2 regions of the Aminiphilus sp. genome follow, and region 1 is predicted to be linked to the other one. Evidence: riboswitches for the same ligand, from Rfam matches in the RefSeq annotation. Region 1 holds a riboswitch; the other holds the start of a gene.
What was found. A riboswitch is a leader RNA that binds a small molecule or an ion and turns the genes downstream of it on or off. The one in region 1 is predicted to bind cobalamin.
Positions count from the first base shown of each region.

Region 2: it holds a riboswitch for cobalamin, as region 1 does, so the genes downstream of both, cbiE (precorrin-6y C5,15-methyltransferase (decarboxylating) subunit CbiE) here and Q1K49_RS06365 (hypothetical protein) in region 1, are expected to answer to the same signal.

Region 1 covers NZ_JARKPW010000106.1:181-5,509, forward strand. Annotated here, with positions in the region: partial or broken gene Q1K49_RS06365 (hypothetical protein) at 1-832, opposite strand, end outside; cobalamin riboswitch at 1,135-1,308, opposite strand; gene Q1K49_RS06370 (cupin domain-containing protein) at 1,465-1,791, shown strand; gene Q1K49_RS06375 (FadR/GntR family transcriptional regulator) at 1,816-2,553, opposite strand; gene Q1K49_RS06380 (ABC transporter substrate-binding protein) at 2,945-4,057, shown strand; gene Q1K49_RS06385 (iron ABC transporter permease) at 4,064-5,098, shown strand; gene Q1K49_RS06390 (ABC transporter ATP-binding protein) at 5,104-5,329, shown strand, end outside.
Region 2 covers NZ_JARKPW010000131.1:5,734-11,062, forward strand. Annotated here, with positions in the region: gene Q1K49_RS07960 (AAA family ATPase) at 1-489, shown strand, start outside; gene Q1K49_RS07965 (DUF4276 family protein) at 486-1,157, shown strand; gene Q1K49_RS07970 (DNA-deoxyinosine glycosylase) at 1,294-1,860, shown strand; cobalamin riboswitch at 1,906-2,085, shown strand; gene cbiE (precorrin-6y C5,15-methyltransferase (decarboxylating) subunit CbiE) at 2,273-3,793, shown strand; gene cobM (precorrin-4 C(11)-methyltransferase) at 3,790-4,605, shown strand; gene Q1K49_RS07985 (cobalamin biosynthesis protein) at 4,602-5,329, shown strand, end outside.

The sequences.
Region 1 (5,329 bases):
TGAAGTCGAAGGCATAGGCGGCGGCGCTCGCCGGAAGATCCGCCGCGGTGGCGAAGGTGCTCTTTTCGAGGGTGGACACCGAGACCGCCTCGATGGCGGTGGTCCCGGAGGCGTTCTTCGCGCCGCCGAAGGACGTGACGAGGATCTTGCCCAAGGTGGGTGCATAGGCCATGGCGGAAGGATTCTTGCCCACCGCAACCCGGCCGATCTCCTCCAGGGAGGCGGGATCGAGCTTCACCAGCGAACCTGCGGCGTGCACGGGAGGCCAGGAGGCATCCCGTCGCTCGATGAGGACGAAGAGCGCATCATTCACCACGAGGACGCTTTTCACGTATTCGCTGAGGTTGGCGGCAACGCCGTCGTCAAAGTTGACCGAGGCGACCTGCGCGTAGTTGTTCGTCATGTCGTGCTTGGTGAGATACGAGGCCGTGCCGTCGTTGTAGTAGTTCGCCAGAAAGAGCCACGTTCCCCAGGTGGCCGCCCCGGCGATGTTGTGCCCCAGCGTCCTGTTCACCTCCGGGGTTCCCCAGTTCTCGGGATTGTAGACGGTGAAGGTGTCCAGGGCGGCCCCGTAGTTGTTCGTCTCCCGGTGGAGCACCTTCCAGGCCCCGTCTTTCTGGAAGGAAAAGAGCGCTGGATCCCCTCCGGCGGAGCCCACCTTCACGGCGGAATCCCCCGAGGCCACTCCAAGAACCCCCGACGTGTAGTCCGTGGTGGCGTAGACCGCCTTCTCCACGGCCCCCGCGACGGCCGATCCGAACGCCAGAAACACTACAAGCATCACTGTGAAGATCCGCGACATGCGGAAGAAACGCTCCTTGTTCCGCTGCATGCTGCACGTCTCCTTTCCGTATTTCTCCCGGACCCGAAAAAGACATCGCCTCCCGGCGGCTCCTTTCGGGTTCCCTCCAAAGCCTTCCCTGCCGAGCCGCCCCTTTCGGGAGCCGGACAAGGAGATGCCTTCCTCCTTGAAGAGTGTCACCCATGAGGGACTTTCGAGACGGACATCACCTCCCCCGGAGTGGAATTTCCGTCGCGCCTTCGCCCACGCGCCGCGTCCGAAACCCCGTTTCTCCTGGGAAGTGCCCTTTTCCGGAATGAGGAAAACGAAAAGGACACCTTCCGCCCTCGAGGAAGGAGTCTTGCGACGCGGGGCAGTGTCCGGACTCGGAGTCATCCTCCGCACGGGCCTTCCAGAACGGTTCGTTCCGTGGCGTCGTCCGTGCATCGTCATCCTTACCGTAGCGGGGCTGTGCCGGCTTCACACCGGCTTCCTGCCCTCCGCGAACCTGTCTATAACGACAAAAAGAGGTTTCTCCCTTTCCGTCGCCCTGTTCCTGCGGTAGCATAACAGGAAGAAGCGCATCCGTCAAAATGCCGGATGTGCCGCCGTATCCGGCGGAGGGAAAGCATCGCATTCTTTTCGGAACGAGGGTGATCGCTGTGGAAGAGTTTCCTGCGTTCATGAGAAATCCGGCGAACCGCATCCGGCGGAGTTCGCAGTACACGAAGGACATCGAGGGCTATGTCGCGGGCGGGGCCGACGGCTCGCAGATGGCCTTCTGGACGTCCTTCGCGGACAGGACCTCCGACGAGCACGTCCACGACTACGACGAATATCTCGTCTGCGTGCACGGGCGCTACACCGTGACCATGGCGGGAAGGACGGTGACGCTCGATCCCGGCGACGAGCTGTTTATCCCCTCCGGCGTGGCTCACGGGGGATGCTGCACCGCAGGCACGAGAACCATCCACGCCTTCGGCGGCAGACGGGCCGAGCGGGAGGCCTGACCCCCGGCGGAAACCGGGGGCGCGTCAGCAGAAGAGCGTCCGATACCTGTCCAGGTGCCTTTCGAGGCAACCGCGGGCGGCCTCCAGGTTCCGCGCCTCGATGTAACAGGTCAGGTTCCGGTGACACTCGAGGATCTCCCGCTGATGCAGGAGCGATTCCTCCGCGTCGAGGCTTTGAAAGCGCTCCCCCATACTCTGGGAGAGAATGCGGTACAGCACCCGGTAGACCACGGCCACAAGGCCGTTGCGCCCCGCTTCGGCGATGCGCCGATGGAACGCCAGATCCTGGAGAAGAAACGTCTCCCAGTGCCCCAGACAGCCCTCCGCGGCGGCGACGATCTCCCGAAAGGCGCGGAGGTCCTCGCCGGTGCGGCGCTCCACACACCAGGCGAGCATGGCCTGTTCGAGGACGATGCGAAACTCGTAGATCTCCTTCGCGGAGATCCGCTCCAGATGGAGCATCGTCTCCAAGGGCTCCTCGATGTTCGACGCGGCGAAGTGCTGCACCGTGGTGCCGCCACCGGGAACGATCCGGACCAGGCCGCTCTGTTCGAGCATGCGCAGCGCCTCCCGCACGGTGGGGCGGCTGCGTTTGAACTGGGTGATGAGGGTCCGCTCCGAGGGGAGCTTGTCCCCCACCTTGAACCGGCCGTCGAGAATGCTGCGCCGGATCTGTTCGTAAATCGCCTCCGAGGCCTTGACGGTGCACACCGGCTTGAACTCCGCATACCCGGCGCTTTTCCGGATCTTTTCCCCGGACATGGAGCCATTCCCCCCATACGATAGCTTTGCCCCGTTCGGCGGAAGACGGTCTCTTTTCCGTGTGTCCCCCCCGACCTGCGCGCCTCCCGCCTCCCGACAGGCGGCAAAGAGGCCACGCACGACGACGCCTCACCTCATTCTACAGGGACACCGGAAAGGCCGCACGCCTTCGTCGCCCCTGTTCGTCATGGATGACATGTTCATCGTCCCGCCCAGGGGTGACACTATCACTGTCCAGCCACACGAGTGAAAAAAAGGATTTGACAAGACGCGGGGGTTTTGTTATGTTGCGCGAGTGTTAGATGATTCTAACACTCGCGCCGCCGTCGGAATATCTGCCGGAAAGCGTCATGTGTCGGTGAGATGTGCCAGAAAGAGAGGAGATCGTTTCATGCACAGGATGTTGGGAAACAGGCTTCGGGTTGTCGGAACGGGACTATGCGCCCTGTTCCTCGTGTGCTTTCTCATGTCGCCCGGAGATGGGGCGCAAACGGTCGTCACGGACCAGGCCGGAAGAGAGGTCGTGATCGAAGGCCCGGTCAAGCGCATCGTCACCATTCCCATTCCGGCCGCCAGCATGGTGCTCGCCATCGACGGCTCTTCGGAACGGCTGGTGGGAATGAATCCGCTCTCGAAGACGGCCATCGAGGGGGAAATCCTTTCCGAATTCTTCCCCGAGGCGCTGCGGATCCGCAGCGATATCGTCCAGGGAGAGGGGTTCCAGCCCAACGTGGAGTCGCTCATGAGCCTCGCACCGGACATCGTCTTCCAGTGGGGGAACTTCGGCGACAATCTCTACATCCCCCTGCTGGATGCGGGGATGAAGATCGCGCTCTTCAAGTACGGCACCCAGGAATACCTTGAGGGATGGATCGAGACGTTCGGCGCCATCCTCGGAAAGCAGGAGAAGGCTGCCACGATTCTCGACTGGCACAGGAAGACCCGCGAACAGCTCACCCGGAGAAGCGAGGCCATCCCCGATTCCGAAAAACCACGGACGCTTTATTTCCTCCGTTTTCTCGCCAACTATCAGGTCGCCGGAAAGAACACGCACAACGACGTCTCGATCGTCCTCTCGGGAGGCAAAAACGTCGCCGCGGAAGAGATCGACGGATTCGCCGCCGTGAACGAGGAACAGATTCTGCTGTGGGATCCGGAGGTCATTCTGCTCAACGGTTTCGAGCGGGATCTCACCCCCGAGCATGTCTACGCCGACGAGCGGCTCAAGGGAGTCTCCGCGGTAAAGAACCGCCGCGTCTACAAGCTCCCCCTCGGAGGTTACCGCTGGGATCCCCCCAATCAGGAGACGCCCCTCATGTGGATGTGGATGTCCTCCGTTCTCCATCCCGGGCGGGACAGGTTCGACCTTCCCGGAGAAATGGAAAAAGCCTACACCCTCCTCTACGGAAAAACCCTCTCCCGGGCGCAGTACGAGCATATTCTCGGAATGGAGAGAAACCGGGGAAGCGCGCACTACGAAGCTCTCTTCGGAAGGGCACAGTAGGGCATCGTGACCGAACGACACCGCGCCGTTCCCTTCCCCCTTCTTGCAGGAGTGCTTCTTGCCCTGACGGCGGCAGTCGCCCTGTTCTCTCTGGCGATCGGGCGTTTTCCCGTTCCCGTGGAGCGTGTTGCCCGAATCCTGCTCTCGGTGCTTTTTCCCACAGAGGCTTCCTGGACTCCCCAGGAAACCTCTGTGGTCCTTCTCATCCGCCTTCCCCGCGTTCTGGGTTCCCTGCTCGCCGGAGGAGGACTGGCACTCGCCGGAGCGGCTCTTCAGGGCGTCTTCCGCAATCCCCTGGTAGGACCGCAGATCATCGGCGTTTCCTCCGGGGCGGGGTTCGGCGGCGCGGTGGCGATTCTGTTCTTCGACGGCCTTTTCGCGGTGATTCCCCTCGCCTTTGTCTTCGGCCTTCTGGCGATGGTCGCCGTCTGGAGCCTCGGCTCGGGCGAACGGGAGGAATCTCTTCTCTCGCTCGTGCTCGGCGGCGTGGTCATCAGCGCGTTCTTCACGGCGCTCACCTCTCTCGGCCAGTATGTGGCCGATCCCTACAACAAGCTCCCCGCAATCGTCATGTGGCTCATGGGCAGTTTTGCGTCGTCGTCGTGGGAAAGGCTGCTCTTCGCCGCTCCGGTGATCTGCTGTGCGGGAACGCTGCTGCACCTGATCAGGTTCAGGATCAACGTCCTCTCGTTGGGGCAGGAGGAGGCGGAGTCCCTCGGCATGAACGTCCACCGCAACAGGTGGCTTGTCCTCGCCTGCACGACGCTGATCACTGCGGCAACCGTGGCACTGGCAGGGATCGTGGGATGGGTGGGGCTTGTCGTCCCGCATATGGCGCGCATGCTGGTGGGGTCCGACCACAGGAAGCTGCTTCCCGTGTCGGCGCTTCTCGGCGCGTCGTATCTCATCCTGATGGACGACATCGCCAGAAGCCTGACCGCGGCGGAGATTCCGATCGGGATATTGACGGCGCTCGCGGGAGCCCCGCTTTTCGCGTTCCTGCTCAAGAAACGCCAGAGAAAAGGAGGTGCATGGATGTGATCACCATGGAAAAAGGAGGATTCCGGTACAGCCGAGAAAACTGGATATTCCGCAACCTCTCCCTCTCCGTCGGCGAAGGGGAGATCCTCTCCATCCTGGGGCCGAACGGCAAGGGGAAGACGACGCTTCTGAAAACGATCCAGGGTGTGCTCCCGCTCTCCGAGGGCAGCATGCTGCGGGGCGGAAGCGTCGGATACGTGCCCCAGATCGCGGCGGTCTCCTTCGGGTACA
Region 2 (5,329 bases), on a different contig from region 1:
ATCAGGAACGTAGTGCAACTCGCAATCCCTTTCTTCGACGATTTTCTTCTCGTACCACAGAGACTGCCATCTGAAGAAGAACAGATCCGTCTTCTCTGGAAACAAAAGGAGAGTGACTATCCTTTCTGGCCAAGCCAATTGTCGGACGGCTCCATCCGTTTTATTTGCCTCGTCACCGCGTTGCTACAACCAGATCCTCCCTCGACGATCATCATCGATGAACCGGAACTGGGACTGCATCCCTATGCACTCGCACTGCTCGCCTCCCTGCTGCGCTCCGTTTCTAGGCGGGTACAGATCATCGTTTCCACACAATCGGTACCGTTCGTCAACGAGTTTTCCGTCGAGGATCTGCTCGTCGTAGAACGGAGAGAGGGGACTACGACGTTCCGTCGCCACGAAGAGGGATCCTTCCGCGAATGGTTAAAAGAATATTCCCTCGGGGAACTTTGGGAGAAGAATCTTCTCGGGGGGAGACCTAGCGTATGATTCGCGTCCACGTCATCTGCGAGGGACTCACGGAAGAGCAGTTCATCAACGAACTTTTGCTTGTCCCCCTTTCGGCGGAGAAAATTCTTCTGCTGCCATCGCAATTGGGCAGGCCGGGACACAAGGGCGGCAACGTCGGGTATGCTCGCCTCCTTTTCGACATCAGGGAGCGCCTGTTACGTGACATCGAGTGTTTCTGCACCACCTTTCTCGATTACTACGCCCTGCCGTCGGATTTTCCGGGAAAAAGCGACGCCGGCAAATTCCGAAACGTGGAGAGCCGCTACTTCTCCGTTGTCTCGGCCCTCGCCGACCGCGTAAAACACGATCTCGGCGAGGATGCCTCTCGACGGTTCATTCCCTATGTGCAAATGCACGAATTCGAGGCGCTGCTTTTCAGCCGACCGGAAAGCCTGGCAAAAAGCCTGGGGCATTCTGAACTCTCCGAAGCTTTTACGGAAATACGACGCGGATTTTCCTCACCCGAATACATTGATGACGGCCCGGAAACCGCTCCAAGCAAGCGCATAGAAAAACTCTTTCGGAACTACGACAAGCCGCTCCACCCCATCTTGGGAGCTCGGGAAATCGGCCTGAGCACAATTCGGAGAGAATGCTCTCTGTTCGACGATTGGGTTCGCAGGCTCGAAGCAGTGCACCCAGAATGAACGTCTCCCACGAACGAACTCGCACCACGGACACGTTTTCCTCCTGGTCGATGCAGGCGATCCCATCCTGTCCCGCGAGCGCGCCCGGGAGAGGCGTTCTCCGCGACACAAAAAAGTCGCAAGCGCCCTGCAGGACATGACGCTTCTTCGTGGCTTTCCTCCCATCGCCCGGAGCGACGCGACCCGCCTCGTCCTGGGCAGCATGCCCGGCGAGGCATCTCTGGCGAAGGGCGAGTATTACGGCCATCCGCGCAACGCCTTCTGGCCGATTCTCGGAGCTCTGCTCGGTTTCGATCCCGACGCGCCCTATGTCGAGCGCTGCGAAGCCCTCCGCCGGGCCCGCATCGCCCTCTGGGACGTCCTCGCCTGCTGTGAACGGCCGGGAAGCCTCGATGCGGACATCGTGGCATCCTCCATCGTTCCCAACGACTTCGGCACCTTCTTCGCGGCCCATCCACAGATCCGCATCATCTATTTCAACGGAAGCACCGCGGAAAGCGCCTTCCGCCGCCATGTGCGGGCTCTGCTCCCCGAGCGGCTGCGGACGCTCCCAGGGATCCGGCTTCCCTCCACCAGCCCAGCCCACGCGGGGCGTTCCTTCGAAGCGAAACGCGCCGCCTGGTCGTGTCTTCTCGAAGACGCGGGGAACGCGCAAAAAAACGAAACTCCTCCGAAGGATTCCCCGGAAGGATCGGAGGTATAATTGACAAGACTTCGAGATGCACGCCCGCGGACGCTTCTTTTGGCGTCAGCTGGCGTGGCCATAGTTCGCCAGAACAGGTGACGGGAAACCGGTAGCACGCCGGTGCGGCCCTCGCCACTGTAGCCGGGACGAAACCGCGCACATCCCACTGGAGTCAAGCTCTGGGAAGGGGCGGAAGTAGGACGAACGGAAGCCAGGAGACCGATCTGTTCTGGAAGGGGAGCGTCCGCGCGGGCGGCAGGCTGCCTCGGCCGGTTTCATTGGAAAACCTGCGGAGGAGGGCGCGGAGATCTCGCCCTCCTTGTTTCGTCTTCTTCTGCGGCGTCGGAGAAACGACGACGGAAGAGAGGCATTCAGTCCACAAAGCGGAGTACGGGACATTGCGCACGTTGAGGAAAGCGTGGAGAGGGCCATGAACAACATCTTCTGCATCGGCATGGGACCCGGCGGCGCCGAACAGGTGACCCGGGCGGCAATGCAAACGGCGGCGTCCGTGCCGTTTCTTCTCGGAGACGCCCGTTTTCTCGCCCTCGTTGCGGCAGGTCCTTCCGTGGCGCCGCAACACCTGGAGGAGTTGCCCCGGGGAACCGAGGCGACCTTGCGGCGTGTGGCGGAACTTCTCGAAAAAGGCCCCGTGGGCGTCCTGGTGAGCGGCGACACGGGGTTCTACAGTCTCGCATCCTCTCTGGTGCGCCGGTTCGGTCCTGAAAAGGTCCGGCTCGTTCCGGGCATCTCCAGCATGCAGCTTCTGGCGGCACGACGCGGCCGCTCCTGGGTGAACGTCCCCACCCTCTCCCTGCACGGACGGACGCTCGAAAATCCGGAGGAGCTCCACCCATCAACGGGCGAACGCCCCTCCGCGGAGGCATCCCCGGGGACGAGGACCACCGGAGGAGCGCTCGCCGCCCTCCAGAGCGAGGCGGTGGTCCTTTTGGGCGGATGGGAGCGGGTTCCGACACAGCTCCGGGAGCTGGCAGATCGCCTCGGCCCGGAGCGCAAAGGCGCGCTCGCCTGGGATCTGGGCCTGCCGGAGGAATCCATCACGGAGGGAACGCTCTCGGAGCTGGCAACCATGGAGCCTCGGGGACGCCTGCCTCTTCTCTGGCTCGACCCCCCCGAGGTCGAGCCGCCCCGCAGGGATTTTCTCCTGGAAGACGGCGCCGGAGCCGGAGAAAACCCCCTCCCCACAGGCGTCCTCCCCGATTCCTGGTTTTCGAGGGACGAGGGAATCCCCCTCACGAAGGCCCCCGTCCGCGCCGCTCTTCTCGGCCTGCTCCACCCTCTCCGGGGGTGTCGGGTTCTCGAAATCGGGACGGGAACAGGAGGCATGACGGTGGAGCTTGCCCGTGCCGCGGGGCCGGAGGGAACAGTGCTCTCCGTTGAACCGAAGCAGGAGGCGCTCGCTCTCGCGGCGCGCAACTGCCTTCGGGCGGGCATCGCCGTGGAAATGAGGGCGCGACACGGAGCAACCACCTCTTCTCCGAAGGAAGACACCGTCTCTGCGACGGCACCTGTGGCCGGTTCCGCAGGATGTGCGACGCAGGACCCATTCCGCCGCGACACAGCGGACGACGGAGAGTGCGCGGGGCGGACGCCCCGGGGCAGGGTGTGCCTCCTTCGGGGGAGCGCACCGGAGACACTGGCGGGACTTCGGTGCGCGGACGCGGTCTTCGTGGGCGGCCACGGCGGCGCCCTTCCGGAGGTGCTCGCCGCCTGCTGGAAGCTGCTCCGCCCCGGAGGACGCCTGGCGGCGACGTTCATCCTCGTGGACAGAGCCATGACGGCACTGCGTACACTGGAAGATCTGGGGGGCTCGCCGGGTTTCTGGCAGCTCACCGCAGGATACGGTAAACCCCTGGCGGGATCGTGGATGCTCTCCGGACAAAACCCGGTCTTTCTCGTCTGGGGAGACAAGGAGGCGAAACAGGCATGAACCGAGAACACTCGGACGGGGAACACGCAACGCCGTTCCAGGCGGAGGTGACCATCGTCGGCGCCGGTCCCGGAGATCCGGAACTGCTCACGCTGAAAGGAAAGCGCCTCCTCGAAACGGCGGACCTCGTGGTCTACGCGGGAAGTCTCGTGGCTCCCGCGCTGCTGGCGTTCTGCAACCCTTCCTGCGAAAAGGTGGATTCGGCCTCCCTCGATCTGGAGGAACAGGTGGAACTCATGAGCAGGGCCGCGCTGGAGGGACGGCGCGTGGTGCGCCTCCACACCGGAGATCCCAGCCTTTACGGAGCGACGGCGGAGCAGATTCGAGAACTGGAGGCCCGAGGCGTGGGCGTGACCATCGTTCCCGGCGTGTCGAGCCTTCAGGCCGCAGCGGCGCGCCTCGGCGTGGAATACACCGTGCCCGGGGGCACCCAGACGGTGATCTGCACCCGAGCGGCGGGGCGCACGCCCGTTCCCGCCTCGGAATCTCTGGAGCGGCTCGCCGCATCGCAAAGCACCCTGGTGATCTTCCTCAGCGCCGGACAGGCGGATCAGGTCGCCAATGCGCTTCTTCGGGGCGGTTACGCACCGGACACGCCCAGCGCCTGCGTCTACCGCGCCACCTGGCCGGACGAGAGAATTCTCCGGACCCGCCTCGACGAGCTGGCCCGCCGCATGGACGAGGCGGGCATCGCGAATCACGCGCTCCTCGTGATCGGGAGCTGCCTCGCCCCCGGAGAGGCGAAGAGTCTCCTCTACGACGGAAGCTTCTCCCACGGCTTCCGGAACGCGGAAAGATCCCCGCGGTCATGAGCACACCTCCCGCCATCCTGATTCTCTCCTCCCGGGGAGAGGAAACGGCCCGACGTCTCGCCTCCGCCCTGGGCGGCGATGTCCTCTCTCCCGCCCCGGGGGAACTGAAGACGCTTCTGATCTCCCTCTGGGAGCGACCGAGGACGACCCTTTCGGGCATCATCGGGGTCGGCGCCGCCGCCATCTACCTGCGCGCCGCCGGACCGCTCCTGCGGGACAAGGCCTCGGACCCGCCTCTCGTCTGCGTCTCCGAGGACGGGCACATGGTAGTTCCTCTCACGGGGGGACATCTGGGCGGCGGATTCGACCTGGCCCGCTCCTGCGCAAAAGCTTTGGATGCCACGCTCGCGACCACCTGCTCCAGCGACCGGGCGGGGCTCACTGCGCCGGACCTGCTCTGCCGGAGGTGGGGTTTCGTCCTGGAGGGCAAGGAGCATCTTCCTGCGGTGAACGGAGCACTCCTCAACGAGGGCGCTCTTCCGCTCCGGGTGGACCCGGAGTTTCTCCGGCTTCCCTTCCCACCCTGCTATCGGGTCGACTCCGCGGAAGAAAAGGACGGAGAGACCGCACACGAAGACGACACACCGCGTCCGGAGGTGCTCGTCTCCTTCCGGAACGCACCCCTTCCTCAGGGCACGGTGCGTCTGGTCCCTCCCTGCATCGTCGCAGGGGTGGGCTGCCGAAAGGGCGTCGCCGCGGAGGATGTGGTGGAGGCCCTCCGGGC